Regions from separate parts of the Ruegeria sp. YTSC002 genome, predicted to be linked through region 1. Evidence: riboswitches for the same ligand, from Rfam matches in the RefSeq annotation. Region 1 holds a riboswitch; each other region holds the start of a gene.
The links. A riboswitch is a leader RNA that binds a small molecule or an ion and turns the genes downstream of it on or off. The one in region 1 is predicted to bind cobalamin.

Region 1 (3,270 bases):
GCCGGGTTTCATGCCATAGTACCAACCGGCAAAAAACAGATCGGGTTCGACGGCCACAAGGTTTTCAATGGTCGGGTATTTGGGGGCAAGCTCTGGGATATCGCCACGCTGAGCATCAAAATCAGGGCTTGTTTTGTACCAGCCGGTAATTCCGGTAAGCCCCACGATCTTGTCCTGAAGGCCGAGCGCAAAGGCCATATCCGTCATGTTCATGTCATGCACGACCAGACGTTCCGGCGCCGAGTCAAAAGCCAGCGGTTCGCCGCAATTGTCCACGGTGACGCCCTCTGCTGCCGCGCCACCTGCCAAGCCAGCGAAGACGACCACCGGCCAGAGTTTCTGCATCATATGTAAGCTCCTGTTATTATGACAATTTCCGTTTTCGGATATCCAGTGCGGGGATCATGCGGCCTTCGTGCTGAAAGCACAGATAATCCACGCCGAATGTCTCACGTACCCGGTCTGGGGTCAGAACTTCGCCAACAGGCCCGAACCCTGTCAGACGCGTAGCCTTCATCAACGCCACATGGGTGGCGAATTCCGGGATCATGACCAGATCATGGACGATCATGACGACCGTTACCCCCAGATCAGCGACCAGAGACAGCATGTGCCCCTTGGCATCGGGGTCCAGATGGTTGGTTGGCTCGTCCAGAAACAGCAAGGACGGGTTCTGGGCCAACGCGCGCGCGATATGTGCGCGCTGACGTTCTCCGCCGGACAGCTGACCCATCGTTTTGTTGGCAAAATGCGATAGCTCGGTCGTCGTCAGCACCCGTTCAAGATCAGCCTTGTGCTGAGCCACCGAACGTTCGCCCTGAATCGGGATTTGTCCCAGCGCAACGTAGTCTTGCAGGCGCATCCGTCCGTCGGGCATTTCCTGCTGTCCGACCACAGCAATGGAGCGGGCGCGTTGGCGGGCGGACAGGGTACGAAGGCTTTGGCCTTCTATCCAAACATCACCCAAGGCAATCCGTTCAATCCCGCACAGCAGTTTCAATAGAGTGGTCTTACCGGCGCCGTTCGGCCCGGCGATTGCCAGAATTGATCCTTCTTCCAGACGAAAGGATACATCCTGCAACAGGATATCACCATTGAGCGCGTAGTACTCCAGATCCTCGGCAACCAGAAAGCTCATGATGTCCCTCGGGATGGCAAAGCGGGTATTCGCGACAGGGTCTTTGCGAAAAGGGCAGGAGGGCGGTCCGAAGCGCTGGTCCAGCCATCGTCGCTGTCGCCGAACTGGGTCGCGAATTCGACCAGGGCATCCAGGTCGTGTGATGTCTTAATGTCGCCGAACAGGTACTGCGCTTTGCCTGCGGCCTGAAATCCGACGGTCATGGCCCGTTCACAACCTGCCATGCAGGCCACCATTCGGGTTTCAAAACCGTCAGGCAGCTGAGCATCCAGCGCGTCTTGCGCAGCCTCGGCAGACATCGTCCCCTGACATGTTGAACAGATCAGAACGTAGTGATCAGAATAGCAGGTCATTGCCGTCTCCGTCGTTTGCCAGATGCAGACAGAGGGCACATACCCAGATATTACGCAAACGCGCCATCAAGCCTCCTTCGGGGACGCCCCGCCCCGGGTTGGTTACCATGCGATGGCAGGTCTCCTGACTTGCGGGTCAAGGCTCGGCCCACCTTCCCAACCCATACGGGTCAGTGGTGAAGTGGCGTCGCTCTCCGCTTACAGTTGCGGGGGCAGTCACGGACTTGGCACATTCCAGCGCCGCACCGTGTTCCCATTTTCATCCCTTACGGAACCATCCCGCTCAGCTAGTCCGGCTATGCCAGACTTGTCAAGCGGCAGGCGAAAGGGTGGTGGATGGAATTGCAACAGTTGAGCCAGCGATCCTGCTGCGCCAGCCCGGACCGAACGGTGTCAATAGTCTGATACAAGAAGAAAATCCGGATCGGTATCTTCCTCGACCTTCGAAAACCGTGGGATCGGCTCTTCGAACACATTGTCCGTACGGTCGTCATTCACGGTCGATACCTCGCCAATAAGGCAATCGCCGCGCTCGGCCCAGAAAGCGTGCCAGATGCCGGGCATCAAAGTTACGCTTTGCCCCGGCTTCAGCCGCAAGTGTTCTCCGGGTTGCAAGGTTACAGGGCAGGCATCGCTTGGGACCGTCACCGGATTGTCGCGGTCGACGCCACCGTTTGGATCCGACGCATGAATTTCCAGAACGAGGTCGCCGCCGCCCCGGTTGATGATGTCTTCTGCCTTGACGATATGCCGGTGCATCGGAGAAAGCTGATTGTCTTTCGAGATCAACAGTTTTTCCGCATAGAGCATCCCGCGCCCGGATTTCAGATCCTTCGCCTCGCCATTGCGCAGAGTGAACAGAAACAGTCCAAGTTCGTCGAAACGGCCTTGTGCGTAATCGGTTATGTCCCATCCCAACCCGCGGCCGCGGATCGTTTCCGCCAGAGGGCTGCGCATTTTCTCGGGCGACCAATCCGCAAAGGGTGGCAACACGGCACCGAAGGACTGAATGAATGCTTGTGCCTGGGTCTTGATACGGTTGATTTCGGAACGTTTCATCATGCTATCCCGCAGGTCAAAGTTCGTGCGCCCAGGGGGGTTCCGCCCCGGCTCGGGAAACGGTCACGGCCGCCACGTCAGCGCCCAGTTCCATGGCTGCTTGCAGGCTTTCAGCCGTCAATCCGCGCAGACCTGATTTGGTCAGATGCCCTGCACGGCTGAGACCGGTCAGGACGCCGGCGTTGAACGTGTCACCTGCGCCGATCGTGTCGACCACTTCAACGGGCTTCACAGGAACCGAGACTTCGGAACCATCCGCCAGATAGCCGTGCGCCCCGTCGCTGCCACGCGTGACGATGACAACGGAAGGACCCGCCTGCAACAGCACAGACGCCTTCGCGGCTTCGGATTCAGCGCCCGGAATGATCCAGTCCAGGTCCTCGTCTGAAACCTTGACGATATCCGCTTGTGAGATCATGCGGTTCAAACGCGCTCTGAACCGGGTTTGATCCTTGATGAAACCCGGGCGGATATTCGGATCCAGCATCACCGCCCGGTCGGAACCGTGGCGGTCCAGAAGGGCGGCATAGGCATCTGCGCAAGGTTCACAGGCAAGGCTGATTCCGCCGAGATACAGGGCAGAGACAGCAGGAAGCTGATCGGGCATGTCTTCGGGCAGCAACATCCGGCCCGCGGTGTTTTCATCAACAAAGCTGTAAGTCGCGTGCCCTTCCGAGAGCTGCACAAAGGCAAGCGTGGTAGGACGGTCCGAGATGATCA
Region 2 (3,270 bases), on a different contig from region 1:
GCGTCATGAAGGAAAAGAAGCTTCGTAACCGGTGATGGCAGGACGGTGCCCGGCCCGTCCTGCGCCGCGTCTGGTCAGGCGATCAGTCGCGGCCAAACCGCTGCGTTGCGCCGGGCAAATGCTCCGATGTGTCCAACCTCAGGCAACCCGAAATCGGCGGGGCTCAGCAGGTGACGGTTGGCATCGGGGCCGTATAGTTCCGCAAGCCGCCAAACCGCTTCCGGCGGCACCATCTGGTCGTCCTCGAAGGTGAGCAAATCCACGGGCGTTCCAGAATCCTTCCACTGCGCCGCAGGTAACTCATGCCCGATTTCAGGCACATAATTCAAAGGCGCGGTACACCATTTGCGCCACTGCCAATAGACCGATGCCGGCAGGTCCGAGCCAAACCCGATCGCCTTTCCGGGAAGGTAGCCAAGGGCTCGGGCCAAAAGCGGAGCATGGCCGTACCAGAACAACCCCGCCAAACCCCGATAGGGCCACGGATGGTCGCTTAGGGTCACAAGCCCCGAACACACACAGATCATCCGGTCAATCAGATCGATATCCGGTTGCACAGGCCCCAACATCGCGCCGACGGAATGGCCGATGGTCCAGTGTTTCGCATTCGGGTATCGCCGACGCATTTCCGCCCGTGCCGCGGGCATGTCGATCAAGGCCCAATCCGCCATGGTCGCACGCGAGTCTTTCAGGCGGCCGGTCAAGGAATGCCCATAATCGCGATAGTCATAGGTCAGGCAGGCCATACCCTTCTCAGCGGCAAGCCATCGTGCGAAATGACGGTAATAATCACGCGGCACACCCGTTGCACTGTTCAGCACGACGACGATTTCGGGCGAAGTCAGCGGGCTATACAATCGGGCGGACAGTGTTTTCTGCCCGGAAGGAAAGCGAAACTCCTCGGTCAATACCGTTTGCTCTGTATCCAACATGATCTCTTGCTTTTCGCTTGGTAAATCCGGTTTCCGAACCTCGACACCCTCGACATTATGCATGAACCTACATCGTATCCAGCATGACCAAGCGTCCGGCCAAAAGATCGGCTTGACTCGATGCGTACTCAAACGCTAGCGGTTGTGTGATGGTTTCCGGCCTCCACAAGGGGTCGGGATGAAAAGGGAACACGGTGCGGTAATGTCTGGTCATGCAGGCAACAACCAAATCCGCGACTGCCCCCGCAACTGTAAACGGTAAGCGATGCCAAAACACCACTGGCCCCAAAGGCTGGGAAGGTCGGCAAAGCGATGACCCGCAAGTCAGGAGACCTGCCATCGGAAACGAAACCGAAACTCGGACGGGGTGTCCGGGCAGGTCCTGACGGCATCACGCTGTCCCACCTGTCCCAAATATCCTGTCCACCACGCGCGGAGGGCGCAGGATGATCTGGAAGACAAAAACGCATGAATTCAGTGCAACAGTATGTCAGCGGACGGGCAAAACCTGCCCCGCTTTGGCGCGGCTGGCGCGCTCGATATCCGAAGCCATGACCCAGGCGACCTCGGCCACAAGTGATGATTTCGAGATTGAGGGCAGCAGCGAGCTGTCACATTGCACCGAAGGATGTCATGCAATTTTCCGCGCGCAATCAGACAGCATTCGTGTCTTTTGCGGCACGCAGCCCGAAGCCGCAATTGAGCCGCTGAACGGTTATGCCGACCTGATCTTCCGAAACACGGTCAGTGCGATGCCATCCGGCGTCGTGCAAACCCCACCCTGCGCGATGATCGAAGTTTCCACGATCCGGCCGCGAAAACCTGTTTGCGCGCCCGCGCAGATTTCAATCTGAGTCCAGACTGACCTGTGCCTGCGCACGCTGCGAGGCCCAGGCCAGTTGCGCATCCGTTTCGACGGCGCAGGGGCGCACCGCCCGCAATCGTTCCAGCGCTGTGTCCGCGCGTTCGCCGCATTCAATCATCAGCCGCAGAACAACCATACCTGACCTGCCACAGCCCCCACGGCAATGCACCAAAACGCGACCTCCTCCTGACAGCGCGTGTCGGGCTGCGGCGCTGACGGACGGCCACGCGTCATCAATCGCTTGTGTCGGCGCTCCGAAATCTTCGATCGGCAGGTGAACCCATCTGCTGGCGCGGCTTTGAATGTCGCTGCCGAAATCCTTCGCCCCATCCTGAAGCATCTCGACATCCGTTGTCATCGATACAACAAGCCCCGGCTGCCAGCCTGCGATCATATCCAGATCGCTGAAATAATCCCCGCCACGTCCGGGCATCGAGGTCAGTGCCAGCGTTCCGCCACCGACTTGCAGGGCGTAGATCACCAACTGCGACATGAAACGTGTCCTCCCCAAAGAACTCTTTACAAAAATGAGCCATTAAATCTGCTAACGCAGTTTAGTGCGAAAGCGACTCGTTTCTAAAACAAAAATCATCACACCACGCTGTGGACGCGGGCAACGGTGGCCACTACGCTGTGCCCAAGCCCCGAATCCCAACGAGAAGACATGACAGACAGCTCCAGCCCCGCCTATCAGGTTCTCGCCCGCAAATATCGCCCGGAAACCTTTGCCGATCTGGTGGGTCAGGATGCCATGGTGCGCACCCTGAAAAACGCGTTCGCGGCCGATCGGATCGCGCAGGCCTTCATCATGACTGGCATTCGTGGCACCGGCAAAACCACGACCGCGAGGATCATCGCTAAGGGCATGAATTGCATCGGTCCGGACGGAACCGGCGGCCCCACAACCGAACCCTGCGGTCAGTGCGAACATTGTGTCGCCATCATGGAAGGCCGCCATGTCGACGTGATGGAGATGGACGCCGCCAGCCGCACAGGCGTCAACGATATCCGCGAGATCATCGACAGCGTGCGCTATCGCGCCGCCAGCGCGCGTTACAAGATTTATATCATCGACGAGGTCCACATGCTCTCGACCAGCGCCTTCAACGCGCTGCTCAAGACGTTGGAAGAACCGCCCGCGCATGTGAAGTTCATCTTCGCGACCACTGAAATCCGCAAAGTGCCTGTCACTGTGCTTTCCCGCTGCCAGCGGTTCGACCTGCGCCGGATTGAACCCGAAGACATGATTGGCCTTCTGCGCAAGATCGCCGAATCGGAAAACGCCCGGATCGCCGAAGACGCGCTGGCGCTGATCACCCGAGCAGCGGAAGGATCGGCCCGGGATGCGACCTCGTTGCTGGATCAGGCGATTTCACACGGGGCTGGCGAGACGACCGCCGATCAGGTTCGTGCAATGCTTGGACTGGCAGACCGTGGCCGGGTTCTGGACCTTATGGATATGATCCTGCGCGG
Region 3 (3,270 bases), on a different contig from region 1:
GCGCTGATCGGTGCCGCCGGTTTGGCCATTGGTCTTGCGTTGCAAGGCACATTGTCCAACGTTGCAGCCGGCGTGATGATCATCCTGTTCCGGCCGCTCAAGATCGGCGATTTCGTCGACGTGAATGGGGTGCTCGGAACTGTAAAAGATATCACCCTGAACTACACCGAAATTGCGGATATGGGGAACGTCAAGGTTATCGTTCCCAACGCCGAGGTGTGGGGAAACACCATCAAGAACTATTCCGTCTACGAGACCCGTCGTGCCGAGTGGACGTTTGGCGTTGGATACGGCGTCAACTTGGCGGAGGCCGAGCGCGTCATTCGCGAGACGATCATGTCGGACGCCCGTTCGCTGGCTGACCCCGAACCGTTCATCCAGGTGAACAATCTTGGCAGCAGCAGCGTCGATTTTCTTGTCCGCGTCTGGTGCAAGTCTTCGGACTACTTCCAATACCAGGCAGACATGAAGCGCAAAGTCAAAGAGGCGTTGGACGAAGCGGATATCAATATTCCGTTTCCGACCCGCACTCTGTTGATTGAAGGCGAAAAGACTCAGCGAGAAAAAGCGATCGCGGCAGAGTAACCTTGACTGTTGACCCCAGATGCCTGAAGCCAGCACTCTTCAGACAAAATTAGGGGTTTGAGCAACGGAGGTGCGGTCATCGGGCTGGGTCGCTAAAATGATTGCCGCGACTGAAACGCCAAAATGAGTTGGCCTGATCCTCTCCCAATGAAGTGGTCCGCCATTATGCTTGGGAAAACCGAAGATCAGCATGGCAACGAAGAGACACAAGCCAGAGGAGATTGTCACGAATAGTAATCCTTGGGCTAGAACCTGAGCGGCAGTACCTGTCTTGGTAGGCCCAGCGCTGGTCAATATGATCCTAATCAGTCATTTCACGCTCAGACTCCGGCTGGCTCGAAGCTCAAACATGCAATTAAGTCCACTTGGCATCCCAGGGCAGGCAAACGGTCGTGCCAACCTTCTTACCTATCTCGATGCCTGTCTGGTCGAAGCGACGCATGAACTCAGCGCCCGACTCGTCTTGTCTCCGTTGCAAAGTGACAGCTTCCTCTGAATCCGAAACGCTCACTATGGCACGATGAACGTCCTCTTTCAGATTGGGGGGGCAGCCGTTTTCGGTCGAAATCGGGCTCCCGTGCTTGTCAAAGAACTCGCCCGGAGTGACGACGACTTTGAACTGGTTTCCTGCGTCCTTTTCCGGTTTTTCCACCCTGCTTGTGTGACGTCAGCGCCAATGGGACAGTTTAAGTCGATTTGATAAGAGAGGGTTTCTGGCACATCGTACCCACCAAGGAGTGGAGATGAGACAGAAACCCGGAACACGCAAGAGCCACGGCGAGAAGGTTGTCAATGACATCCGCCGTGCCACACGCAAACAGTATTCGGCCGAAGAGAAGACCAGGATCGAGCTGGACGGCCTCAAGGGCGAGGACCACGTCCGAAACCCGTGCCCCCACCGCCACCCGCGGTTTGACATATCTGCAAGGCTGGTTTCCGGACTTGAAAGGGGCTTGCACCCGGTTGCGACACCTTCCCGGGATCCTCGTCCCAGTGGTTGATTGTCGAACCTGACCTTCCTTACCGTTGCGGGGGCAGTGCCGGAATTCCACCGGCTTCCCAATTCTCCGCTGCCTGAGAATCAAACAGCGGCACCTCACGATGGCAGCGTACTTTTTACCCGCTTGGGCGCTGAAATGCTGGCGGCATTTCCGGTTTCAAAACAGACATGGAAACATTCCGGCAAAGTGGACAGCACCGGGATCACGGTCCTTGGCTGAGGGGCGTGGCAGGCCCGCAAGCACGGCGTTCTGCGGGTCCAATGGCCTTGCGGTGTATGCGGCCACGTCTGACATCCACGCCGTCAAACTGACCCCCAACCGCGACGGCGACGGCCTGGTCGCTGTGATCAGAAACGAAACGTTGCGCGTCGCCTGACCTTGGCTGGGAAAGAGAGTGTCAGGCCAAAGGAAAGCGGTTTGCAGCAATGCCCGTTTGGGTGACGTTGATCCGTGCGGGATGGTGCTGGCTTGCCATGAGGCAGGTAAAGACGGCGAATATCCGTCATGCGAGAGTTGCCAGCCCATCCTGTCAACGGATGGTAGAAAACCTCATTTTGTCCATAAAAAATTGTCTTTTTTCGGAAAAACCATTACGTTTTCCGACAATGGTGGAAAACACCGGAGGCAGTAAGAGAGCAGATGCCAAAACCGAAAACAGGTGTTTTGCGGGCAAGGGTTCCTGCGCGCCTCATGGGAAAACGGGATGGTCTGTTTTTCCTCTGGGGGCAGATAGAACGCGCGCGTTTGAAAATCGAATGCGGCGAACGCGCCGAGGGCGCAGCCTCGGACGGGCCAAGGGCGAACACGGCCGGAGAGGTCAAGGGATCGACGACCGCATTGGTGGACGAGTTTATTTTCTACTGACTGTTGTGATGAAACCGGGCCTGGCGGCCCTATTTCTTCTCGAAGAACAGGATGACTTCACCCAGACGGACGCCATAGCGTGAGACATACGCGCGGTTCAGCAGACGGTCGTCATCCAGCAGCCACATCCAGTCGTCGAACTTGACACGCATGGTCCCGTTCTTGATCGGCAGGTCGATCTTGTATTTCCAGTTGAACGTATCCCCGCGTTCAATCCCGCTGGCGGTGCCCAGTACGCCAGGCGCCGTACCGGTCCATGTATCCTCTCCGGTTTTGGTCAATGTCCAGATGCGTTGTTCCGTCGCGCCATCATCGTAGACGAAGTCTTCGATCAGGGTCAGGGTTTCGCCGTCCCATGTCCCGTCGATATCAACCGTGAATCTGCGGGGGATATTTCCCAGAACATCCTGAAACTGACCGTAGGCCACGGTTTTACCGTCGAAGAATTCCTCGAGGTTCAACTGTCGGTCCGACAGAAATGTTTTTGGTACTTTGGGTTTGCTGGAGCAGGCCGCCAGAAGCGCGAGACTCGTGATGGCGACGCAGGCGATGAAAGAGCGAAAGGTGATCATTGCAACGGCTTCCCTTCCGAAGTCGCGTCATACCCGTTCGAACCAATCGCGTGGATCGGTTTTGATTTCGGGTTTGCACGCATCGTGGCGACAAGTTCCGCGACCTTGATGCCGAATTTGCGCATCTCGGACCGGTTCATGATGACGCCGGTTTCTGTCAGGTACATCCAGTCGGTGACATCCAGAGTATGCCCGCCAGCGTCCTCGGGCAGGATGATGCGATAGGTGAGTTTCACGGTTGACCCCGA

Region 2: it holds a riboswitch for cobalamin, as region 1 does, so the genes downstream of both, AC2FFD_RS20800 (hypothetical protein) here and AC2FFD_RS05560 (DUF1636 family protein) in region 1, are expected to answer to the same signal.
Region 3: it holds a riboswitch for cobalamin, as region 1 does, so the genes downstream of both, AC2FFD_RS14250 (hypothetical protein) here and AC2FFD_RS05560 (DUF1636 family protein) in region 1, are expected to answer to the same signal.

The regions. Positions count from the first base shown of each region.
Region 1 is NZ_JBXWML010000002.1:81,441-84,710, reverse strand. Features, by position in the region: gene AC2FFD_RS05570 (ABC transporter substrate-binding protein) at 1-348, opposite strand, end outside; gene AC2FFD_RS05565 (ABC transporter ATP-binding protein) at 365-1,138, opposite strand; gene AC2FFD_RS05560 (DUF1636 family protein) at 1,135-1,491, opposite strand; cobalamin riboswitch at 1,589-1,785, opposite strand; gene AC2FFD_RS05555 (D-lyxose/D-mannose family sugar isomerase) at 1,885-2,550, opposite strand; gene AC2FFD_RS05550 (carbohydrate kinase family protein) at 2,567-3,270, opposite strand, start outside.
Region 2 is NZ_JBXWML010000017.1:8,608-11,877, reverse strand. Features, by position in the region: gene rsgA (ribosome small subunit-dependent GTPase A) at 1-35, shown strand, start outside; gene AC2FFD_RS20805 (alpha/beta hydrolase family protein) at 75-995, opposite strand; cobalamin riboswitch at 1,066-1,287, shown strand; gene AC2FFD_RS20800 (hypothetical protein) at 1,379-1,786, shown strand; gene AC2FFD_RS20795 (protein-tyrosine phosphatase family protein) at 1,778-2,290, opposite strand; gene AC2FFD_RS20790 (DNA polymerase III subunit gamma/tau) at 2,462-3,270, shown strand, end outside.
Region 3 is NZ_JBXWML010000007.1:50,368-53,637, forward strand. Features, by position in the region: gene AC2FFD_RS14245 (mechanosensitive ion channel family protein) at 1-585, shown strand, start outside; gene AC2FFD_RS14250 (hypothetical protein) at 941-1,237, opposite strand; cobalamin riboswitch at 1,496-1,699, opposite strand; gene AC2FFD_RS14255 (hypothetical protein) at 2,226-2,450, shown strand; gene AC2FFD_RS14260 (DUF3833 family protein) at 2,480-3,022, opposite strand; gene AC2FFD_RS14265 (DUF3833 domain-containing protein) at 3,019-3,270, opposite strand, start outside.